DNA from 2 places in the Nocardia canadensis genome. Region 2 is predicted to be linked to the other one. Evidence: riboswitches for the same ligand, from Rfam matches in the RefSeq annotation. Region 2 holds a riboswitch; the other holds the start of a gene.
What was found. A riboswitch is a leader RNA that binds a small molecule or an ion and turns the genes downstream of it on or off. The one in region 2 is predicted to bind cobalamin.
Positions count from the first base shown of each region.

Region 1: it holds a riboswitch for cobalamin, as region 2 does, so the genes downstream of both, metE (5-methyltetrahydropteroyltriglutamate--homocysteine S-methyltransferase) here and cobN (cobaltochelatase subunit CobN) in region 2, are expected to answer to the same signal.

Region 1 covers NZ_JAVCWB010000010.1:432,803-443,791, reverse strand. Annotated here, with positions in the region: gene recG (ATP-dependent DNA helicase RecG) at 1-958, shown strand, start outside; gene Q7X29_RS25700 (short-chain fatty acyl-CoA regulator family protein) at 962-2,386, opposite strand; gene Q7X29_RS25695 (MmgE/PrpD family protein) at 2,699-4,222, shown strand; gene prpB (methylisocitrate lyase) at 4,222-5,136, shown strand; gene Q7X29_RS25685 (bifunctional 2-methylcitrate synthase/citrate synthase) at 5,139-6,275, shown strand; gene metE (5-methyltetrahydropteroyltriglutamate--homocysteine S-methyltransferase) at 6,362-8,617, opposite strand; cobalamin riboswitch at 8,758-8,966, opposite strand; gene Q7X29_RS25675 (pyruvate carboxylase) at 9,227-10,989, shown strand, end outside.
Region 2 covers NZ_JAVCWB010000008.1:1,548,355-1,559,343, reverse strand. Annotated here, with positions in the region: gene cobG (precorrin-3B synthase) at 1-1,007, opposite strand, end outside; gene Q7X29_RS21065 (hypothetical protein) at 1,126-1,794, shown strand; gene Q7X29_RS21060 (DNA polymerase III subunit beta family protein) at 1,836-3,215, shown strand; gene Q7X29_RS21055 (hypothetical protein) at 3,579-4,061, shown strand; cobalamin riboswitch at 4,089-4,217, shown strand; gene cobN (cobaltochelatase subunit CobN) at 4,256-7,888, shown strand; gene Q7X29_RS21045 (acyl-CoA thioesterase domain-containing protein) at 7,885-8,736, shown strand; gene Q7X29_RS21040 (acyl-CoA thioesterase domain-containing protein) at 8,840-9,694, shown strand; gene Q7X29_RS21035 (hypothetical protein) at 9,672-10,022, opposite strand; gene Q7X29_RS21030 (hypothetical protein) at 10,193-10,738, opposite strand; gene Q7X29_RS21025 (hypothetical protein) at 10,735-10,989, opposite strand, start outside.

The sequences.
Region 1 (10,989 bases), on a different contig from region 2:
CTTCGGCGTCGAACAGCGCGATGCCCTGCGCGCCAAGGCCAAGGACGGCATCAGCCCGCACCTGCTGGTCATGACCGCCACGCCGATTCCGCGCACCATCGCGATGACCACACTCGGTGATCTGGAGACCTCCACCCTCACCCAATTGCCCAGGGGCCGTTCACCGATCGTGTCGAAGGTGGTGCCGCGCAAGCTGCATCCGGGCTGGGTGGACCGCGCCTGGGAGCGCATTCTCGAAGAGGTCGGCGCGGGCAGACAGGCGTATGTGGTGTGCTCGCGCATCGGCGAGGACCCCGACGCCCCGCCCGCCAAGGGCAAGAAATCCGCGGAGGAGAAGGAGGGCCCGACCACCCAGGCCGCGGTCGAGATGTACGAGACGCTGAGCGCGGGCGCGCTGTCCGGCGTGCGGGTCGGGCTGCTGCACGGCCGCCTGCCGTCGGACGAGAAGGACCAGGTGATGCGTCAGTTCAACGACGGCGCCATCGATGTCCTGGTGTGCACCACGGTCGTCGAGGTCGGTGTCGACGTGCCGAACGCGACGGTGATGGTGATCGTCGACGCCGACCGGTTCGGCGTGAGTCAGCTGCACCAGCTGCGCGGCCGGATCGGCCGTGGCAAGCATCCCGGCCTGTGTCTGCTGATCACCGATGCCGCGCCCGGCGGCACCGCGATGGCCCGGCTGGAGGCGGTGGCCGCGACCACCGACGGCTTCGAACTCTCGGTGCTCGACCTGCGCCAGCGCCGCGAGGGCGATGTGCTCGGCGCGGCGCAGTCCGGCACCGCCCGGTCGCTGCGGCTGCTGTCGCTGCTCGACGATCTAGAGGTGATCACCGCCGCCCAGGAGCTGGCCAGGCAGGTCGTCGCCGACGACCCCGGCCTGGTGAAGCATCCCGGGCTGGCGGGGATGATGGACGCCGCCGTCGACGGCGAACGCATCGAATACCTCGCGAAGTCCTGACGCTCAGCGCGGCAGGCGCGGATACGGCAGATCGGTGCTGGTGTGCTCGGCCACCGCGAGCGGCCGCCCGATCTGCGGGAACGCGCGCTGCGGGCACGCGGGCCGCTCGCACACCTTGCAGCCCGCCCCGATCGGCACCGCCACCTGCGGGTCGTCCAGTTGCAGGCCCTGGGAGTAGACCAGCCGGTCGGCGTATTCGATATCGCAGCCGAGCCCGATGACGAAGTTCTTCGCCGCGGTGCCGTAGCCCTGCGCGGATGCCGGGGTGGTCCGGGCGATCCACAGGTAGCGGCGCCCGTCGGGCATCTCCGAGATCTGGGTGAGGATGCGGCCCGGGTGCGCGAACGCCTCGTGGGTGACCCACAGCGGGCAGCTGCCGCCGACCCGGGAGAAATGGAACGCGGTGGCGGACTGCCGTTTCGAGATGTTGCCCGCCCGGTCGGTGCGTACCAGGAAGAACGGCACCCCGCGCTGGCCCTGTCGCTGCAGGGTGCTCAGCCGGTGGCACACCGTCTCGAAGCCGACCTCGAACCGCAGCGCGAGCAGGTCGACGTCGTAGCGCAGTTCCTCCGCCGACCGCAGGAACCGGCCGTAGGGCAGGATCAGCGCGCCCGCGAAGTAGTTGGCCAGCCCGACCCTGGCCAGGGTGCGGGACTCACCGGTGAGTGCCCGTGATTCGGCGAGGACGTTGTCGATCTCGCGCCCGTAGAGCAGCAGGCCCAGGGTGGTGGCGATCTGGAAGGCGCGCTGTCCGGGGCGTAGCCGCCGCGCCAGGGTGAGCGTGCGGGTGTCGGGATCGTAGTGGCGCTTGGGAATGGTCGGGTCGGCGCCGTCGCCGCGGACCAGCACGGTGACACCCGCGCGTTCCTCCGCGATCCTGGCCAGCTGCCGATCCAGCGAACCGATGCTCAGCCCCGACTCCTCGAACAGCTGCTCGGCGGCGTGGTCGAGGGTGGAGATGTGGTTGCGGTGGTCGTAGAAGAAGTCGCGTACGTCCTCGTAGGGCATGGGTGTGCCCGGCGCGCCGCTGGGCGTGTCCACCCGCGAGGACAGCAGGTCGAGCTGATCGGTGGCCGCGCGCAGGCGCCGGTGCATGGCGATGACGATGCGGGCCACCTCCGGCAGCCGGGTCGCGAGTTCCTCGACCTCGGTGATCGGCGCGGTGTCGCCACCGCCCGCGGCTTCCACGAGCACTTCGTGTAGATCCGAGACCAGCCGCGCGTCGGAGTCGGCGGCGAAGAACTGCACATCCAGATCGAAGGTCGAGTTCAGTTTCAGCAGAACGGGAATGGTGAGCGGGCGCTGGTCGCGTTCGAGCTGGTTGAGATAACTGGGCGAGAGATCCAGCGATTTCGCGAGCGCCGCCTGAGTCATCCGTCGTTCTTCACGCAGCCGTCGTAGCCTGGCCCCCGCGTACATCTTCCGCACGCCGGAGATCCTAACTCGCCGGGTTTGCAATGTTCGCTCGAAATCGTGATTGTCTGGGGAGAAGCCCAGTCCTGCAAGGGATTTTACCTGTGACTACCGGTGCGTAACGTGCGAAGAGACCGTTAGGTCGGATCCGGGGTCCGTGGCGATCGGATATCACGTCCCCGACCTTACCGTCCAGCCTTCGCAATGTTCGCTGATTCATCGAGTGTCGCACACAAAAATACGCTTGTTCAGCATGTTCTCCGAGCGGTTCGCGGTGCGTAGCGTGCGAATTGTGGCTGGGATCGACCAGCTGGAATCGGAGGATCAGTGAAAACCCATCTCGTTCGCAGTGTCGGCGCCGCCGAGGAGTTCCCCCGCGCGCAGCACCTGGCCACGCTGGTGGCGGAGGTGGCCACCGACCCGGTGCCGGTGTCAGGCGAGGTCACCGACATGATCGTCAACCGGATCATCGACAACGCGGCGGTGGCCGCGGCCTCGGTCCTGCGCGGCCCGGTGCGGACGGCCAGAGCGCAGGCGAGCGCCCATCCGCTGCCCGTGGGCGCACGCCGACACGGCGCCACCGTGTTCGGACTGGCGGGCGCGCAGCGCTTTTCCCCGGAGTGGGCGGCGCTGGCCAACGGTGTCGCGGTCCGCGAACTCGACTTCCACGACACCTTCCTGGCCGCCGAGTACTCCCATCCCGGCGACAACATCCCGCCGATCCTGGCCGTCGCCCAGCACACCGGGCGCAGCGGCGCCGAGCTGATCCGCGGCCTGGCGACCGGCTACGAGATCCAGATCGACCTCGTGCGCGCGATCTGCCTGCACGAGCACAAGATCGACCATGTCGCCCATCTCGGCCCGTCGGCCGCGGCGGGCATCGGCACGCTGCTCGGTCTCGACGCCGAGACCATCTATCAGGCGGTCGGCCAGGCGCTGCACACCACCACCGCGACCCGGCAGTCCCGCAAGGGCGAGATCTCCAGCTGGAAGGCCTACGCGCCGGCCTTCGCGGGCAAGATGGCGGTCGAGGCGGTCGACCGCGCGATGCGCGGGGAGGGCGCGCCCGCCCCGATCTGGGAGGGCGCCGACGGCGTCATCGCCTGGCTGCTCGGCGGCGCCGACGCCGAATACCGGGTGCCGCTGCCGGGCCCCGGCGAGGCCAAGCGCGCGATCCTGGACAGCTACACCAAGGAGCACTCGGCCGAATACCAGAGCCAGGCCCCGATCGACCTGGCGCGCAGGCTGCGCGAGCGGATCGCCGACACCGCCCGCATCACCTCGATCGTGCTGCACACCAGCCATCACACCCACTACGTGATCGGCACCGGGTCCGGTGACCCGCAGAAGTTCGACCCGCACGCCAGCCGCGAGACCCTCGACCACTCGCTGCCCTATATCTTCGCGGTCGCCCTGCAGGACGGCACCTGGCATCACGAGCGCTCTTACGCACCCGAGCGCGCGCGCAGGCCCGACACCATCGCGCTGTGGCGCAAGATCTCCACCGTCGAAGACCCGGAGTGGACGCGCCGCTATCACGCGACCGACCCGGCGGAGAAGGCCTTCGGCGCCAGGGCCGTGGTCACCCTCGACGACGGCACCGTCGTCGTCGACGAGCTCGCGGTGGCCGACGCGCATCCGCTGGGCGCGCGGCCGTTCGCCCGCGCGCAGTACCTCGAGAAGTTCCGCGTCCTCGCCGACGGCGTCGTCGCGCCGGACGAGCAGGAGCGCTTCCTCGACGCCGCGCAGCGGACCCCGGAGCTGGCCGCGGGCGAGCTGGACCAGCTCAGCTTCGCGGTCGACCCGGTCCTGTTCGAGGTGCTCCCCGCCGCGCGGGAAGGACTGTTCTGATGAATGTTTCGGGACTGCTCGCCGCGCACACCAGCCCGGCGCGCAAACGCGCCGCGTTCCGGGCCGGCCTGGCCTCCGGACAGTTGCAGCGGTTGCCGGGCGCGGTGAATCCGCTGGTGGCCACGCTGATCCAGGAGATCGGATTCGACGGCGTGTACGTCTCCGGTGCGGTGGTGTCGGCCGAGCTGGCGCTGCCCGACATCGGCCTGACCACGCTCACCGAGGTCGTCGAACGCGGTCGCCAGATCGCGCGCGCCACCGAACTGCCGGTCCTCGTCGACGCCGACACCGGCTTCGGCGAACCGATGAACGCCGCCCGCACGGTGGCCCTGCTCGAGGACGCCGGCCTGGCCGGCTGTCACCTCGAGGATCAGGTCAATCCGAAACGGTGCGGTCATCTCGACGGCAAGGCGGTGGTCGAGACCGCGGCGATGGTGCGCCGGATCCGGGCCGCCGTCGCGGTGCGCCGCGATCCCGGCTTCGTGATCTGTGCCCGCACCGACGCGCGCGCCATCGAGGGACTCGACGCGGCGATCGAGCGGGCCAAGGCCTACGCCGACGCGGGCGCCGACCTGATCTTCACCGAGGCGCTGGTCGAGGAGGCCGAGTTCGCGAGGTTCCGGGCCGCCGTGGATGTCCCGCTGCTGGCCAACATGACCGAGTTCGGCAAGACCCCGCTGCTGTCGGCCGCGACCTTGACCGATCTCGGCTACAACGCGGTGATCTACCCGGTCACCACGCTGCGGCTGGCGATGGGCGCGATCGAGGACGGCCTGCGCGAGATCGCCACGGCCGGTACTCAAGCGGCGCTGCTGGGTCGCATGCAGCACCGGTCGCGGCTCTACGAACTGCTGGGCTACCAGCGCTACAACGAATTCGACTCCGGCATCTTCGATTTCACGGTGGGTGAGTGACCATGACCAGTGGACAGACGGCACCGCGGCCCATCGCCAAGGGGCTGGCGGGGGTGGTGGTCGACACGACGAGCATCTCCAAGGTGGTCGCCGAGACCAACTCGCTGACCTACCGCGGCTATCCCGTGCAGGATCTGGCCGCGCGCTGCACCTTCGAGGAGGTCGTTTACCTGCTCTGGCACGGCGAGCTGCCCGACGACGGGCAGCTGCAACAGCTGTGCCAGCGCGAACGCGCGCAGCGCCGGATCGACCGGTCGGTGCTGGCGCTGGTGGAGAAGATGCCCGACACCTGTCATCCGATGGATGTGGTGCGCACGGTCGTCAGCTACCTCGGCACCGAGGACGCCGCCGCCGAGAGCGTGGGCGAACGGGAAAGACTCGCCGCCGCACTGCGATTGACCGCGCTGCTGCCCACGGTGATCGCGGCCGCGATGCGCAGGCGGCGCGGGCTCGACCCGATCGCCCCGCATTCCCAGCTCGGGTTCGCCGAGAACTTCCTGTACATGTGCTTCGGCGAGGTGCCCGCGCCGCGGATCGTGCGGGCGTTCGAGATCTCGCTGATCCTCTACGCCGAGCACGGTTTCAACGCCTCCACCTTCGCCGCCCGGGTGGTGACCTCCACCGGCTCGGACCTGTACAGCGCGATCACCGCGGCCATCGGCGCGTTGAAGGGCAGGCTGCACGGCGGCGCCAACGAGGCGGTCATGCACACCATGCTCGAGATCGGTGACCCCGCTCGGGCCGCGGCCTGGGTCGGCGAGACGCTGGCCGCGCGGCGCAAGGTGATGGGCTTCGGCCACCGCGTCTACCGCAACGGCGACTCGCGGGTGCCGACGATGAAGGCCGCCCTCGACGAGGTGGCCGCGGTCACCGGCGGACAGCGGTGGGTGCGGATGTACGACGCGCTCGCCGCGGCCATGGCCGAGAAGACCGGTATCGCACCGAATCTCGACTTCCCCGCCGGGCCCGCCTACTACCTGATGGGCTTCGACATCGAGATGTTCACGCCCATCTTCGTGATGAGCCGGATCACCGGCTGGACCGCGCACGTCGCCGAGCAGTCGGCCGCGAACGCGCTGATCCGGCCGCTGTCGGAGTATCGCGGCGTCGACCAGCGTCCGGTGCCCACGCGTCACTGAACCGGTCCGCGTCGGCCCCGCATCGCCGACGCCGCGGACCGGCACCACCGCCCCGGACGGATCACCCGTCCGGGGCGGTGCTGTGTTCAGCGCAGCGCGGCGGCCGCCGTCACCAGGTTGCGCAGCGACGCCTCGACCTCCACCGGGCCACGCGTCTTGAGACCGCAGTCCGGGTTCACCCAGAGTCGTTCGGCCGGTACGGCCGCCAGCGCGGCCGACAGTGCGGCGGTGATCTCCTCGACCGAGGGCACCCGGGGCGAGTGGATGTCGTAGACGCCGGGGCCGACCCCGAGCGCGAAACCGGCCGCGTTCAGGTCGTCGAGAACCTCCATGTGCGAGCGGGCCGCCTCGATCGAGGTGACGTCGGCGTCCAGGCCCGCGATCGCCGAGATCACCTCGCCGAACTCCGAATAGCACAGGTGCGTGTGCACCTGGGTGGTGTCGGCGACACCGGCGGTGGCCAGCCGGAACGCGTCCACCGACCAGCGCAGGTAGGCGGGCTGATCGGCCGCGCGCAGCGGCAGCAGCTCGCGCAGGGCGGGCTCGTCGACCTGGATGATCCGGGCGCCTTGGGCCTCCAGATCCACCAATTCGTCCCGGATCGCCAGCGCGACCTGGCGAGCCGAGTCGGCCTGCGGCTGATCGTCGCGGACGAACGACCACGCCAGGATCGTCACCGGACCGGTCAGCATGCCCTTGACCGGCTTGGCGGTCAGCGACTGGGCGTAGCCGATCCACGACAGCGTCATCGGCGCGGGCCGCGCGACGTCGCCGAACAGGATCGGTGGGCGCACACAGCGGGTGCCGTAGGACTGCACCCAGCCCGCCTCGGTGGTGGCGAAGCCGTCGAGGAGCTCGGCGAAGTACTGGACCATGTCGTTGCGTTCCGGCTCGCCGTGCACCAGCACGTCCAGGCCGAGCTTCTCCTGCAGGGCGATCACGTCGGCGATCTCGGCCCGCATCCGGCGCTCGTATTCGGCCGCATCGATCTCGCCGGTGCGCAGCGCGGCGCGGGCCAGGCGGATGGCCGAGGTCTGCGGGTAGGAGCCGATCGTGGTGGTCGGCAGCACCGGCAGGTCGAGGTGAGCGCGCTGCGCCGCCCTGCGCTCGTCGGCGGGGGAGCGGGTCAGGTCGTCCTCGTCGAGGGCGGCCAGGCGGGCGCGGACCCGGTCGTCGTGCAGGCTCGGGTCGGTGCGCCTGGTCTCGGCGGCGGCGCGCGCCGCGGCCAGCTCGTCGCCGACCGCGGCGGCGCCCTCGGCCAGGGCGGTCGCGAGAACCCGCACCTCGCCGACCTTTTCGGCGCCGAATGCCAGCCACGAGCGAAGCCGGTCGTCGAGCCCGGTCTCCGGGGTCAGCGAGTACGGCACATGCAGCAGGGAGCACGAGGTCGAGACCGCCACGCCGGTGCCCAGGGCGCCGAGCGTGTCGAGCGCGGCGTCGAGGTCGGTGCGCCAGATGTTGCGGCCGTCGACGACACCGGCGACCAGCAGCTTGCCCGCCAGCGCCGGGACGGCGGCGATCGCGGACACCTCGATGCCCGCGGTGAGATCGAGGGCGACACCCTCGATGCCGGTGTCCGCCACTGCCGCCAGCGCGCCGTCGGGGTGCCCGAAGTAGGTGGCGACCAGGAGCGCGGGCCGGTCCGGCGCGGCCGACAGCGCGGTGTAGGTCTCGCGCACGAGCCCGATCTCGGCCGCGGTCAGGTCGGTGACCAGCACCGGCTCATCGATCTGCACCCACCGCGCGCCCGCCTCGGCCAGGCGTGCCAGCAGGTCCAGGTACAGCGGCACCAGTTCCGGCAGCCGGTCCAGCGCCGCGCCGTCGGCGGACTTGGCGAGCTTCAGGAAGGTCAGCGGGCCGATCACCACCGGCCGGGCTGGCACGCCGAGCGCGATGGCCTCGGCGAGTTCGGTCAGCAGCTTGTCCGGGTGCAGCGTGAACACGGTGGCCGCGTCGATCTCGGGCACCAGGTAGTGGTAGTTGGTGTCGAACCACTTGGTCATCTCCAGCGGCGTGACCGTGTCGGTCCCGCGTGCGGCCGCGAAATAGCGGTCCAGCGGGTCGGCGATGTCGGTCACCCGATGCGGCAGCGCACCGAGCAGGACGGCGGTGTCGAGCATCTGGTCGTAGTAGGAGAAGGTGCCGACGGGCACCGAATCCAGGCCGGCCGCGTGGAGCGCGGCGAACTGCACGGTGCGCAGCATGCGGCCGACGGCGTGCAGGTCCTCGGCGTCGAGCCGACCTGCCCAGTAGGACTCGATGGCGCGCTTGAGTTCCCGGCGCGGGCCGACCCGCGGTAGGCCGAGAACCGTTGCGGTGAACGGAGAGTGCGAAACAGTCACGGAGATTCTCCAGTGTCGTGCGGGGAGAGCCGACGCCTTTCGCGGGCGAGGAAGACACCTCCGGGACCCGTCGCGAGACACGACAGGCCGGCACAGGTGGTCCGCGCGCCCGATCCACGAGGCGGTGGCCGCCGGATACGGCGTATCCGGCACAGTCGGCAGGTCTTCGGACTCGCGGGCACCGGCCGTGTGATCGACCGACCTACTGGCCGTCGCTTCCCGGGCGTCGTGCCCAGTGCTGATGACGGCGGTCGTTCCTGCATACCGCTGCGGGACAGTCCCGGATTCCCACCGGGTTCCCTCTTCACCCGGCACACAGTGCCCGGGCTTCGACACCGGCGCGGGAGGTCGGGGCTCCGACTCTTCCACCGCGCAGGCGAACCAGCTGCGTCGCCCAGCATAGGGCCTCGGCGCGTACCGTCGCGACCACCCCGGCGCGCGTGGCCCGCGTGACCTGCGCTTCGGCGGCGCACCGCCGGGCGTCCGCCACGGTGAGATGTGACGGCCCGATGAACGCAACTTCGCAGGTGGGCGGGTGTGCGATGTGAAGATTGCTGCGAAGCCACCTTGCGTGACGGTCCTGCGGTCGCGTCCGGGTACCGTGGTCCAATGTTCTCGAAAGTCTTGGTTGCCAATCGTGGTGAGATCGCCATTCGCGCCTTCCGCGCGGCATACGAACTCGGCATCGGAACGGTCGCGGTGTTCCCCCATGAGGACCGCAACTCCGTCCATCGGCTGAAGGCGGCCGAGTCGTATCAGATCGGCGAGGAAGGGCACCCGGTCCGGGCGTACCTGTCCATCGAGGCGATCATCGACGCGGCCAAGAGCGCGGGCGCCGACGCCATCTACCCCGGCTACGGCTTCCTGTCGGAGAACCCCGACCTCGCGGCCGCCTGCGAGCGCGAGGGCATCACGTTCATCGGCCCCTCGGCCGCCGTCCTGGAGATGGCGGGCAACAAGGCCACCGCCATCGCCGCCGCCAAGGCCGCCGGCCTGCCGGTGCTGAAGTCCAGCGAACCCTCCGCTGATATCGACGCCCTGCTGGCCGCCGCCCAGGAGTTCGAGTACCCGATCTTCGTCAAGGCCGTCGCCGGTGGTGGTGGTCGCGGCATGCGCCGGGTCGCCGCGCCCGAGCAACTGCGCGAGTCGATCGAGGCGGCCTCGCGCGAGGCCGAGTCGGCCTTCGGTGACCCGACCGTGTTCCTCGAGCAGGCCGTGGTGAATCCGCGCCACATCGAGGTGCAGATCCTGGCCGACCAGCACGGCAATGTCATGCACCTGTTCGAGCGCGACTGCTCGCTGCAGCGCCGCCACCAGAAGGTGATCGAGCTCGCGCCCGCGCCGAACCTGGATCCCGCACTGCGCGAACGCATCTGCGCCGACGCGGTGGCCTTCGCCCGCCAGATCGGTTACAGCAACGCGGGCACCGTGGAGTTCCTGCTCGACGAGCGCGGCAAGCACGTGTTCATCGAGATGAACCCGCGCATCCAGGTCGAGCACACGGTCACCGAGGAGATCACCGACGTCGACCTGGTGCAGTCACAGCTGCGGATCGCCGCCGGGGAGACCCTGGCCGATCTGGGCCTGAGCCAGGACACGGTGTCGATCCGGGGCGCCGCGCTGCAGTGCCGCATCACCACCGAGGACCCGGCCAACGGCTTCCGCCCCGACACCGGCCGCATCACCGCCTACCGCACCCCCGGCGGCGCGGGCATCCGTCTCGACGGCGGCGCGAACCTGGGCGCGGAGATCGGCGCCTACTTCGACTCGATGCTGGTCAAGCTGACCTGCCGTGGCCGCGACCTGCCCGCCGCGGCCGCCCGTGCCCGGCGCGCGCTGGCCGAGTTCCGCATCCGTGGCGTCACGACCAACATCCCGTTCCTGCTCTCGGTGCTCGACGACCCCGACTTCCAGGCGGGCCGGGTCACCACCTCGTTCATCGACGAGCGGCCCGAGCTGCTGACCTCGCGCGGCTCGGCCGACCGTGGCACCAAGATCCTGAGCTACCTGGCCGACGTCACCGTCAACAAGCCGCACGGCGACCGCCCGACCACCGTGTACCCGTACGACAAGCTGCCCGCCGTCGACCTGACGCTGCCGCCGCCGGACGGCTCGCGTCAGCGCCTGCTCGCCCTCGGCCCCGAGGGCTTCGCCCGCGCCCTGCGCGAGCAGAAGGCCCTCGGCGTCACCGACACCACCTTCCGCGACGCACACCAGTCGCTGCTGGCGACGCGGGTGCGCACCAACGGCCTGCTCGGTGTCGCCGGGCACGTCGCCCGGCTGACCCCGGAACTGCTCTCGATCGAGGCGTGGGGCGGCGCGACCTACGATGTGGCGCTGCGCTTCCTGCACGAGGACCCGTGGGAGCGGCT
Region 2 (10,989 bases):
GCGGCCGCGAGATCGGCGCGCACATCGGTGAGCGACTTCGCGCAGCCGGGCCGCCCCGCGCACGCGCTGACCCGCAGCCACGGTGACTGCGCGTCGAAGATCAGCCCCATCGGCGCGAGCACCCGGACGACGGTCTCGGCGGGCCCCTCGCCGAGGTCGGTGATCACCAGGCTGCGCCACGGCGTCACGAAGACGGGCCGTTCGACGGCGGCGAGGAACTCCGCGGTCCGCGCGGGTAACGTGCCGAGCGGCACTCCGGCGCCGAGGCTGACCAGGCCGTCGTCCTGGTCCAGCCAGCCGATCGGGATATCGTGTGCCGCACCGAGTTCCAGCGGCGCGCCGGCGGGGGAGCGGTCCAGCGTCTCGGCGACCCGCTCGGCGCCGCCGGGGATCTCGTGCAGTCGCCACTGGCCGTCGTCGCCGCAGCCGCGCAGGTCGAGGAAACCGCGCGCCGCGTCGAGCATCACCTCGACCGCCTCGCTCGCGCTCACCCGTAGCCCGGTGTCGGCGCCCGCGAGAACGACGGCGAACTCGTCGGCGGCGACGGCCTGGATGCCGATGTCGCCGCGCAGGGTGCTCACATCGCCGCGGCCGTCGTCGAGGGTGAACAGCACCCGGCCGGGCAGCTCGGCCAGCCGGGGGTCAGCCTGGAGTCCGGTGTCCAGGCCGACGGCGAGGTCGTGCACGTCCGCCCAGCCGCCGATCCGGCCCGACAGCGGCGAGGCCACGATATTGCGGACCCGTTCATGCGTGCGGCTGGGCAGCAGACCCGCCGCGCCGAGCCGATCGGCGAGGGCGGCGGGGTCCCCGACCCGGCGCAGCTGGATATTGCCGCGCGAGGTGAGTTCCAGGGCGCCGTTGCCCAGCTCGCGGGCCGCGTCGGCGAGGGCTTGCAGCTGCTGCGGCGCCAGCCGGCCGCCGGGGACGCGGATCCGCGCCAGCGGCCCGTCGGCGGCCTGGTGCAGGCGCAGGACACCGGGGCAGGAATCGGGGGTGCTCCTGGTCATGATCCGTCCAGCCTACGACCGCCGACCCGCGCGCCGCCGTCAGGCATTGCCGACCGGCGTCGCCTAGGGTGGTCGGGGAATCGTTCGCCAGTCGTTCGCCGACAGGAGAGGTCACCGCATGTTGCGTGAATTCGTGGACAAGCGTGTAGTTCCCGCGCTCGACAAGGTCGCGCACGCGCAGACGGGCACGGTCGGCCGCTACGTCGACTGGCTCGAGCGCAGGCATCCGCAGGACGCGCCGGTGGAGACATTGCGGCGGTTGTCGCGGCAGTACCTCGTCGTCGTCACCACCAGCGGGGTGCTGGTGGGTCTCACCGCCGCCGTGCCCGGGGTGGGCACTGTGCTGAGCCTGGCCGCGACCGGTGTCGACACGGCCGTGTTCCTCGAGGCGTCGTCGGTGCTGTCGGTCGGCGCGGCCGCGGCCTACGACCTCGACCCCGCCGATCCGCGGCGCGAGCACCTGGTGTCGAAGGTCGTCCTCGGTGAGGCGGGCACGAAGGTGCTCGACGAGACCGCCGGGCACAAGACCGGCCAATGGCTCTCGGTGGTCACCGATCACATCCCGGGCTTGGCGAGCATGCCCGACTCGCCGGCCAAGCGGTTCATCGTCAACTATCTCGTCAAACGCACCCTGCTGCTGTTCGGCACCCTCATCCCGGCCGGTATCGGCGCGGTCATCGGCGGCGTCGGCAACAACGCCCTCGGCCAGATGGTGGTCGCCAACGTCTACCGCAACCTCGGCACCGGTTCCCCGGAGATGGTCGCCGCGGGCACCACCCGCGACTGATCGCTTGACCTTCGACCTGCTCGAACCCCGATGATGACCGGGTGCCCGAATCCGATGACCTGCTCACCATCGGCGCCTTCGCCCGTGCCTGTGGCCTGAGCACCAGCGCCCTGCGCTTCTACGCCGACGCCGGTGTCCTCGTCCCCGCCGTGGTCGACGAGTCGACCGGCTACCGCTACTACGCCCCCGGCCAAACCGGCCCGGCCCGGCTGATCCGTCGGCTGCGGGCCGCCGACATGCCGCTCCCCGCGATCGTCGCCGTCCTCGCCGAACCCGACCCCGCCCGCGTCGCCGACCTGGTGGACGACCACCTGGCCGACCTGGACCGCCGGCTCCGCGCGGTCAACGCGGCCGCCGACGCGGCGCGGGCGGCGGTCCGGGCGGGCACGAGCCCCAGCCAGGTCACCCGGCCCCTGCCCGACCCGACGCCTACTCCAGGCCCCGCCCTGTCGAACGGCGGCGATGCGGTGCGCGGCTCCGCGCCGGCTGACGACGACACAGTGCCGCAGCCGGGCGGGGACGACAGCATCCGGATACGTGGTCCGGTGCTCGCGGCCGCCATCGATCAGATCGCCGCCGCGACGATCACCGACCCGAACCTGCCGGTGCTCAACACCCTTCACCTCGAGGCGGCCGCCCAGGAGCTGATCCTCACCGCCACCGACCGGTACCGTCTGGCCACCCGCACCCTGCGCGCCGTGCGCCCGTCCACGGTCGACTGGTCGGCCACCGTCGACGCCGATGATCTCCGCGCGGCCACCTCCTGGCTGCGCCGGGAGCACACGGTGACGATCCGCCCGGAGATCACCCACGTCGTCATCGCTGCCGCTGACCCGGCCCTGCGCGCGGTGGTGCCCGAGCCCCGGGTATCCGGCGGCGATCGTCGGCCGGAGATGTGGGCAACCGCTGATCCCTCCGGCGAGCGGGCGAACGGTCGCCGACCGGGGGAGCCTGGGAACGTCGCCGACGAGCACGGCGACAGCGGCGAACGCGCGGCGAGTGGTCCTGATCGACGCCGATGCCGCCGGTCGACCGAGGAATTCCCCGACTACCGGGGGATGCTGGCAGCGCTACCCGCTGTCACCACACGGGTGGTGCTGAGCAGGACGGCACTGCTGGAGACGCTCGAGCGGACCACCTCGTCCACCCTCACGCTGCACATCGATCCGACGGGCGAGGTGCGGACCGCGAACAGCGAGGACCCCCGGCCGCTGCCCGCGACCGTCACCGGACCGGGCCTGACGATCCATTTCGCGGTGACCACCCTGTACCCCGCCGTCGCCGCCGCGGTCGGACCCGACGTGATGCTCGATCTCACCGCCCCCGACCTCCCCGCCCGACTCCGCTCCGCCGACGACGGCGACCAGCTCACCCTCACCATGCCGTGCCGCCCGGTCGCCGACGATGCGCCGATCCGGTGATCACCGCCGAGTCATCCATCGACCCCTCGGGCCCGGCGGCACACGACGTAGTGCCCGGCCGTCGACGACGTGGCGGAGATCCTTCGGGAACACCTGCTTTGCTGCTCCGCGTCCGCAGACAGCGGCGACCAGCTCACCGTGGTCGTCCCATGCCGCCCGGTCGCGGACGACTTCACCCCCCGGTGACCACGGCCGGTCCGGCTCACTGTGCTCTGCCGGTCGGCACAGGCGACGTCGTGCCGGGCCGCCCGGGGACGTGGCGGCGGTCCCGCCGAGCGACATCCGACCGACTACTCCCCATCCGCTCCGCCGACCACGGCGACCGCTCCCACCCCACCCACTACGACCGTCGAGGAGACTCCGATGACCACCACCGATCCGATCATGGCCCGAATCACCCAGGGCGTAAAGGACTTTCGCCTCGGGGACCCCGAAGGAGCACGAACCGCGCTACTCGACGTCTGGACCGACATCGGCCCCGTGGGCGACCCGCTGCACCGCTGCACCCTCACCCACTACCTCGCCGACACCTGCGACGACCCGGCCGAAGCGCTCGTCTGGGACGTCCGCGCGCTCGATGCCGCCGACGCCCTCACCGACCTGCGCCTGCAAGCCCATCACGCGGACCTGAACGTGGCCGGCTTCTATCCCTCCCTGCACCTCGATCTCGCCGACAACTTCCGTCGGCTCGGCTCCTTCCCGGCCGCCGCCCGCCACCTCGACGCGGCTCGGGAACGCCTGGACACCCTCCCCGACGACGCCTACGGTGCCACGATCCGCGCCGCCGTCACCGAGGTCGGTGACGCGATCGCCGCCAACGACACCACCCGCCGTCCGACCCACTGACACTGATCGCCGCCGTGGAGCGCGGGCTGGAAAGTTGCGGTCGACGGGCGGCCAGTACCATCGGGATGCTCGGCGGGCGTCGAGGAAACCGGTGGAAATCCGGTGCGGTCGCGCCACTGTGAACAGCCAGACCCTCTCCGGCGAGCACGACAACCGATCCCGTTGGGCGCGTCACCCGAGGAAGGCCTCACCCTGTGATCCTGCTGCTGTCCACCTCCGACACCGATCTGCTCAGTGCTCGCGCGAGCGGCGCCGACTACCGGTGGGGCAATCCCGCGCGGTTGCTGGTGGATGACCTGCCGGGGTTGCTCGACGGTGCCGATCTGGTGATCGTGCGCATCCTCGGCGGCAAGCGCGCCTGGGAAGAGGGCCTCGAGGCCGTGCGGGCGAGCGGGGTGCCGATGGTCGCGCTCGGCGGTGAGATCGCCCCCGACGCCGAACTCATGGAGTGCTCGACGGTGCCGGTGGGTGTCGCGGCCGACGCGCACAACTACCTCGCCGCCGGCGGCGCGGACAACCTGCGCGAACTGCACAACTTCCTCTCCGACACGGTCCTGCTGACCGGCCACGGCTTCGAACCGCCGGTGGAACTGCCCACCTGGGGCGAACTGGGCCGCGCCGCCCGCATTCTCGAACCGCACGCCCCGACCGTCGCGGTCGTCTACTACCGCGCGCAGCATCTGGCGGGCAACACCGGCTACATCGACGCGTTGTGCACCGCCATCGAGGCCAAGGGCGCTCGCGCGCTGCCGGTCTACTGCGCCTCGCTGCGCACCGCCGAACCGGAACTGCTCGCCCTGCTCGGCCGCGCCGACGCACTGGTGGTGACGGTGCTCGCGGCCGGTGGCAGCAAGCCGGCCACCGCCTCGGCCGGTGGCGACGACGAGGCCTGGGACGTGGCCGCGCTGGCCGCCCTGGACGTGCCGATCCTGCAGGGCCTGTGCCTGACCAGCGGTCGCGCGCAGTGGGAGGACAACGACGACGGCCTCTCGCCGCTCGATGTCGCCACCCAGGTCGCGGTGCCCGAGTTCGACGGCCGCATCATCACGGTGCCGTTCTCGTTCAAGGAGTTCGACGACGACGGCCTGTCCACCTACGTGCCCGATCCCGAACGCGCCGCCCGCGTCGCCGGCATCGCCGTGCGCCACGCCCGCCTGCGCCACATCCCGGCCGCCGACAAGCGGATCGCGATCATGCTCTCGGCCTACCCGACCAAGCACGCCCGCATCGGCAACGCCGTCGGCCTCGACACCCCGGCCAGCGCCATCCGGCTGCTCACCGAACTGCGTGCCGCCGGTTACGATCTCGGCGAACCCGGCGAGATCCCCGGTCTGCCGGAGCGCGACGGCGATGCGCTGATCCACGCCCTGATCGCCGCGGGCGGGCAGGACCCGGACTGGCTCAGCGCCGAACAGCTCGAGGGCAACCCGATCCGCATCGGCGCCGCCACCTACACCCGCTGGTTCGATTCGCTGCCGGACGACCTGCGCGAGGCCGTCGTCGAGGCGTGGGGCCCGCCACCGGGTGAACTCTACGTCGACCGGTCCGCCGACCCGCAGGGCGAGATCGTCATCGCCGCACTGCGTTTCGGCAATGTGGTGCTGATGGTGCAGCCGCCCCGCGGCTTCGGCGAGAACCCGGTCGCCATCTACCACGACCCGGACCTGCCGCCGAGCCACCACTACCTGGCCGCCTACCGCTGGCTGTCCGCGCCCGACGGTTTCGGCGCCGACGCGATGGTGCACCTGGGCAAGCACGGCAACCTGGAGTGGCTGCCCGGCAAGACCCTCGGCATGTCGGCCTCCTGTGGTACCGACGCCGCGCTCGGCGATCTGCCGCTGATCTACCCGTTCCTGGTCAACGACCCGGGCGAGGGCACCCAGGCCAAGCGCCGCGCGCACGCCACCCTGGTCGACCACCTGATCCCGCCGATGGCGCGCGCCGAGACCTACGGTGACATCTCCCGGCTGGAGCAGCTGCTCGACGAGCACGCCAACATCTCCGCGCTCGACCCGGCCAAGCTGCCCGCCATCCGCCAGCAGATCTGGACGCTGATGCGCGCGGCCAAGATGGACCACGACCTCGGCCTGGCCGAGCGTCCCGAGGAAGACGTCTTCGACGACATGCTGCTGCACGTCGACGGCTGGCTCTGCGAGATCAAGGACGTGCAGATCCGCGACGGCCTGCACATCCTCGGCCAGGCGCCCGAGGGCGAGATGGAACTCGACCTGGTGCTGGCCATGCTGCGCGCGCGCCAGCTGTGGGGCGGCGAGCAGAACGTGCCCGGCCTGCGCGAGGCCCTCGGTCTCAGCGAAGCCGGCGACGAGTCCCGCGACCGCGTGGACGTGGTCGAATCGCGTGCCCGTGAACTGCTGGGCGCGCTGCAGGCCGAGAACTGGTCGGTCGACAGCGTCGAGGCCCTGGTGAACGACTACGCCACGGCGATTCTGGCCGGGGGTGACCCGGAATCCACGGACACCCGCCTCGACGTGGTGAAGACCGTGCTGCGGTTCGCCGCGACCGAGGTCGTGCCCCGCCTGCGCGAGACCGGTGTCGAGATCGCCCGCGTCCTGCACGCGCTCGACGGCGGTTTCATCCCCGCCGGTCCGAGCGGGTCCCCGCTGCGCGGCCTGATCAACGTGTTGCCCACCGGCCGCAATTTCTACTCCGTCGATCCCAAGGCCGTCCCGTCGCGGCTGGCCTGGGAGACCGGTCAGGCCATGGCCGAATCGCTGCTGGCCCGGTACCTGGCCGACCACGGCGAATACCCGAAGTCGGTCGGCCTGTCGGTGTGGGGCACCTCGGCCATGCGCACCTCCGGCGACGACATCGCCGAGGTGCTGGCGCTGCTCGGCGTGCGGCCGGTGTGGGATGAGGCCAGCCGCCGCGTCACCACCCTCGAGGTGATCTCGCTCGACGAACTCGCCCGCCCGCGCATCGACGTCACCGTCCGCATCTCGGGGTTCTTCCGCGACGCCTTCCCACACGTACTGGCCCTGCTCGACGACGCGGTGCGCCTGGTCGCCGAGCTCGACGAGCCCGCCGCGTCGAACTACGTGCGCGCGCACGCCCAGTCGGACCTGGCCGAGCACGGCGACGCCCGCCGCGCGACCACCCGCATCTTCGGGTCCAAGCCCGGCACCTACGGCGCGGGCCTGCTGCAGCTCATCGACTCCAAGAGCTGGCGGACCGACGACGACCTCGCGCAGGTGTACACCACCTGGGGTGGCTACGCCTACGGTCGCGACCTCGACGGCGCCCCCGCCGCCGACGACATGCGCACCGCCTACAAGCGGATCGCGGTGGCCGCCAAGAACACCGACACCCGCGAACACGACATCGCCGACTCCGACGACTACTTCCAGTACCACGGCGGCATGGTCGCCACCGTGCGCGCGCTCACCGGCAAGAACCCCGAGGCCTACATCGGCGACTCCACCCGTCCCGACGCCGTGCGGACCCGCACCCTGTCGGAGGAGACCGCCCGCGTCTTCCGCGCCCGCGTGGTGAACCCGCGCTGGCTCGAGGCGATGCGCCGCCACGGCTACAAGGGTGCCTTCGAGATGGCCGCCACCGTCGACTACCTGTTCGGCTACGACGCCACCACCAACGTGGTCGCCGACTGGATGTACGAGAAGCTCTCCGAGAGCTACGTGTTCGACGAGGTGAACCGCAAGTTCATGGAGCAGTCCAATCCGTGGGCGCTGCACGGCATCGCCGAACGGCTGCTCGAGGCCGCCGAGCGCAAGCTGTGGGAGCACCCGGAGCCCGAGACACTGGACAAGCTGCGGCAGGTCTACCTCGAGACCGAGGGTGAGCTGGAGTGAGCACCGAGCAGTCCGCCGCGTACTTCCGGCGCGACGGCGAGGTGTACACGCCGACGTCGTGGGGCCGGAGCCTGTGGGCCGACGGGATCCTGTCCGGCCCGCCGGTGTGCGGACTGCTCGCCCGCGAGATCGAGAACCATTACCGCACCGGCGATTTCGTGCCCGCGCGGTTCACCGTCGACCTGCATCAGCCGGTGCCCGCGGTCCCGTTGACCGTGGACAGCGCGCCGACCCGCGAGGGCAACCGGGTGCGCGCCGCGCAGGCGGTACTGCGCGCCGACGGCGTGGTGGTCGCGCGGGCCTCGGCGGTGTTGCTGAAGCGCTCGGCCCAACCGCCGGGACAGGCGTGGCGCGAGACGCGGCGGCCTCCGCTGCCGCCCGCGGAACTGCTGGCCGCGGTGGCGCCGACCGTGCACCTGTTCGACAGTGACGGCTCCGGTGGCGGCTGGTCGGTCGAGATCTCCCGGCACGAGAACGACACCCGTAAACGCAAGTGGGTGCGCGGGATTCCGGTGGTGGCCGGAGAAGCCGGCTCGCCGTTCGTCTTCGCCGCGATGGCGGGCGAGCAGGCCAGCCTGGTGACGAACTGGGGTACCGAGGGGATCGGGTTCATCAACACCGATGTCTCGATCACCTTCGCGCGCCTGCCGATCGGCCCGGAGATGGGCATCGAGGCGGGCAACCACCTCAGTCACGACGGCATCGCCGCGGGCTCGGCGGTGCTCTACGACGCCGACGGTGAGTTCGGCGTCTGCACCGTGTCGGCCGTCGCCAACGAGCGCAGGCAGATCAGCGGCGCGGCCATCGACGCCTACATCCCGGCGCGTGGCGGTGCGCGGCGCGCCTGAACTGCCCGACTTGCCCCAAAACTAGAACGCGTTCTACTCTGATCGTGGTGCGTGGGCGCACCACGGCACCCGGGTGCCGGCCGCAGGGCAGAAGAGAGTCGCAATGAGCACTACTCCGGCGTACTTCACGCAGGACGACGGCGTTTTCCAGCCCACCCGGTTCTCCATGAGCCTGTGGGCACCGAGCACGCTGTCCGGTCCGCCGGTGTGCGGGCTGATCGCCCGCGAGGTCGAGGCGCGCTACTGCGGCGACGGGTTCACACCCGCGCGGCTGACCGTCGACCTGCACCGCGCGGTGCCCGCGGTGCCGCTGACCGTCGACAGCGAGCTGGTCCGGGACGGCAAACGAGTCCGTGCGGTGGCGATCGTGCTGCGCTCCGACGGTGAGCCGGTCGCGCGGGGCAGCGCGCTGCTGCTGAAGCGGTCGACCCAGCCGCCGGGCGAGGTGTGGCGCCCCGAGCGGCAGCGGCCGCTGCCGCCGAGTGACGCGCTCGCCACCGTCGACGAGGCCATGCACCTGTTCGGCAGTGACGGCAACGGGTGGTCGGTGAAGATGACCGAGCACCAGAACGACGCCAGGAAACGCAAGTGGGTGCGCAATATCCCCGTGGTCGCGGGTGAGCGGTCCACGCCATTCTGCTTCGCCGCCATGGCCGGGGAACAGACCAGCCTGGTCACCAACTGGGGCACCGAGGGGATCGGGTTCATCAACACCGATGTCTCGATCACGTTCTCGCGCATGCCGATCGGGCTCGAGATGGGCATCGAGGCGGAATCGCATCTCAGCGACGACGGCATCGCCGCGGGCGCCGCGGTCCTCTACGACGCCGAGGGCGCGTTCGGGATCTGCACCACCACCGCGCTGGCCAACGAGCACCGGCAGATCCACGGCTCGGTCATCGACACCCTGTCCGAGGAGTTCGCGCTGACCCAGGTCACGCCGGATCGAGGCCGCTGAACGCCAGGCCCACGGTGGTCGCGCACAGCAGGAACCCGGTCGCGGTGGTGGTCAGCAGATAGCCGAGCGCGATGAGACGGGCCGGTGGCAGCAGCACCAGCAGCAGCGTCGGGGTCAGCAGCGCGGCCAGGGTCAGTGCCCAGCTGAGCCAGTACGAGGTCGGGATCGGCTCCATCTCGGCGAACGCGATCGTGCGCGGCACGGGCACCTGCCACGCGTCCTGCACTGCGAAGGTCGCGGGCACCAGCACGAAGACGGCGACGAACAACCCCGCCGCCACGCCCCATCCCGCCCGCCATCTGACCTGCCCCGGCACCGCTGCGCTCACTCGCCCACACACCTTCCCTGCCACCCGGTCACCCGCTCCGCCGGGCCCCATGCTGCCTCGAGTGGGCCCCGCCCGCGCGCAACCGCGCGTCGTGTCCTCGGCGCCGATCGCCACCGCCGGGACTCGGACCAGGGCATTCCCTGTTCCCGGCGGCAGGTGTGCGCGCCCGCCTAGGTGCCCGTCTGCTCGGCGAAATGGAACTCGATCGACACCGTGTCGGTCGGAATCCCGTGGGCGCGCAGGCTGTCCAGGATCTGCTGGGTGAACCGGCGCGCCGGTCGGTAGTGCGTGCTGTGGTCGGAGACCAGGAGGATCCGGCCGCCGCGTGCCACCAGTTCGCCCGCCGCGGCGACGGGGCCGCCGGCCAGGAAGCTCGAATGGTGGAACCGGCCGAGCAGATGCCGAGGGGAGCTGTAGAGGACGCCGTCGGCGTCCATGACGAAGATCGCGCGCCCGCCGGTGGGTGACCACAGGGTGCTCGCCGCGGTGGTGTCGAACAGGGCGCCGTCGGCGGTGTACAGCAGCCCGGCGCGCGCGTGCAGCGCGAAGCGCGCGCGGTCCGTCGCGCCGAGATAGGCGACGTGACTGCCGCGCCACACGGGATTGCCCGGCACCTGCTCGCCACGGAACTCCGGGCGCAACGGGGTCGTCGCGAACCTCGGCCCGGCCGAGGCCGGACGACGGAACAGACCGCGGAGCCGGTCGGGAAGACTCACGCCGGAACCAGCGTCACGATCAGCTCGTCGGCGATCGACTCCGCCTTCACCATGCCCTCGCCGAGGTACAGCGTGGCGGCCTGCGGCCTGCCGTCGGGCAGCGGCACGACCGAGACCGCGTCGACCCGGCGACCGGCGAGGGCGTCGTAGGGCGGTTCGTCGGTGACGTCGAAGGCGGTGTACTTGCCCGAGGCGGCGACGTATTCGATGTTCACCGGGTCGACCAGCGGTTCGAACGGGTCCCGCCAGGG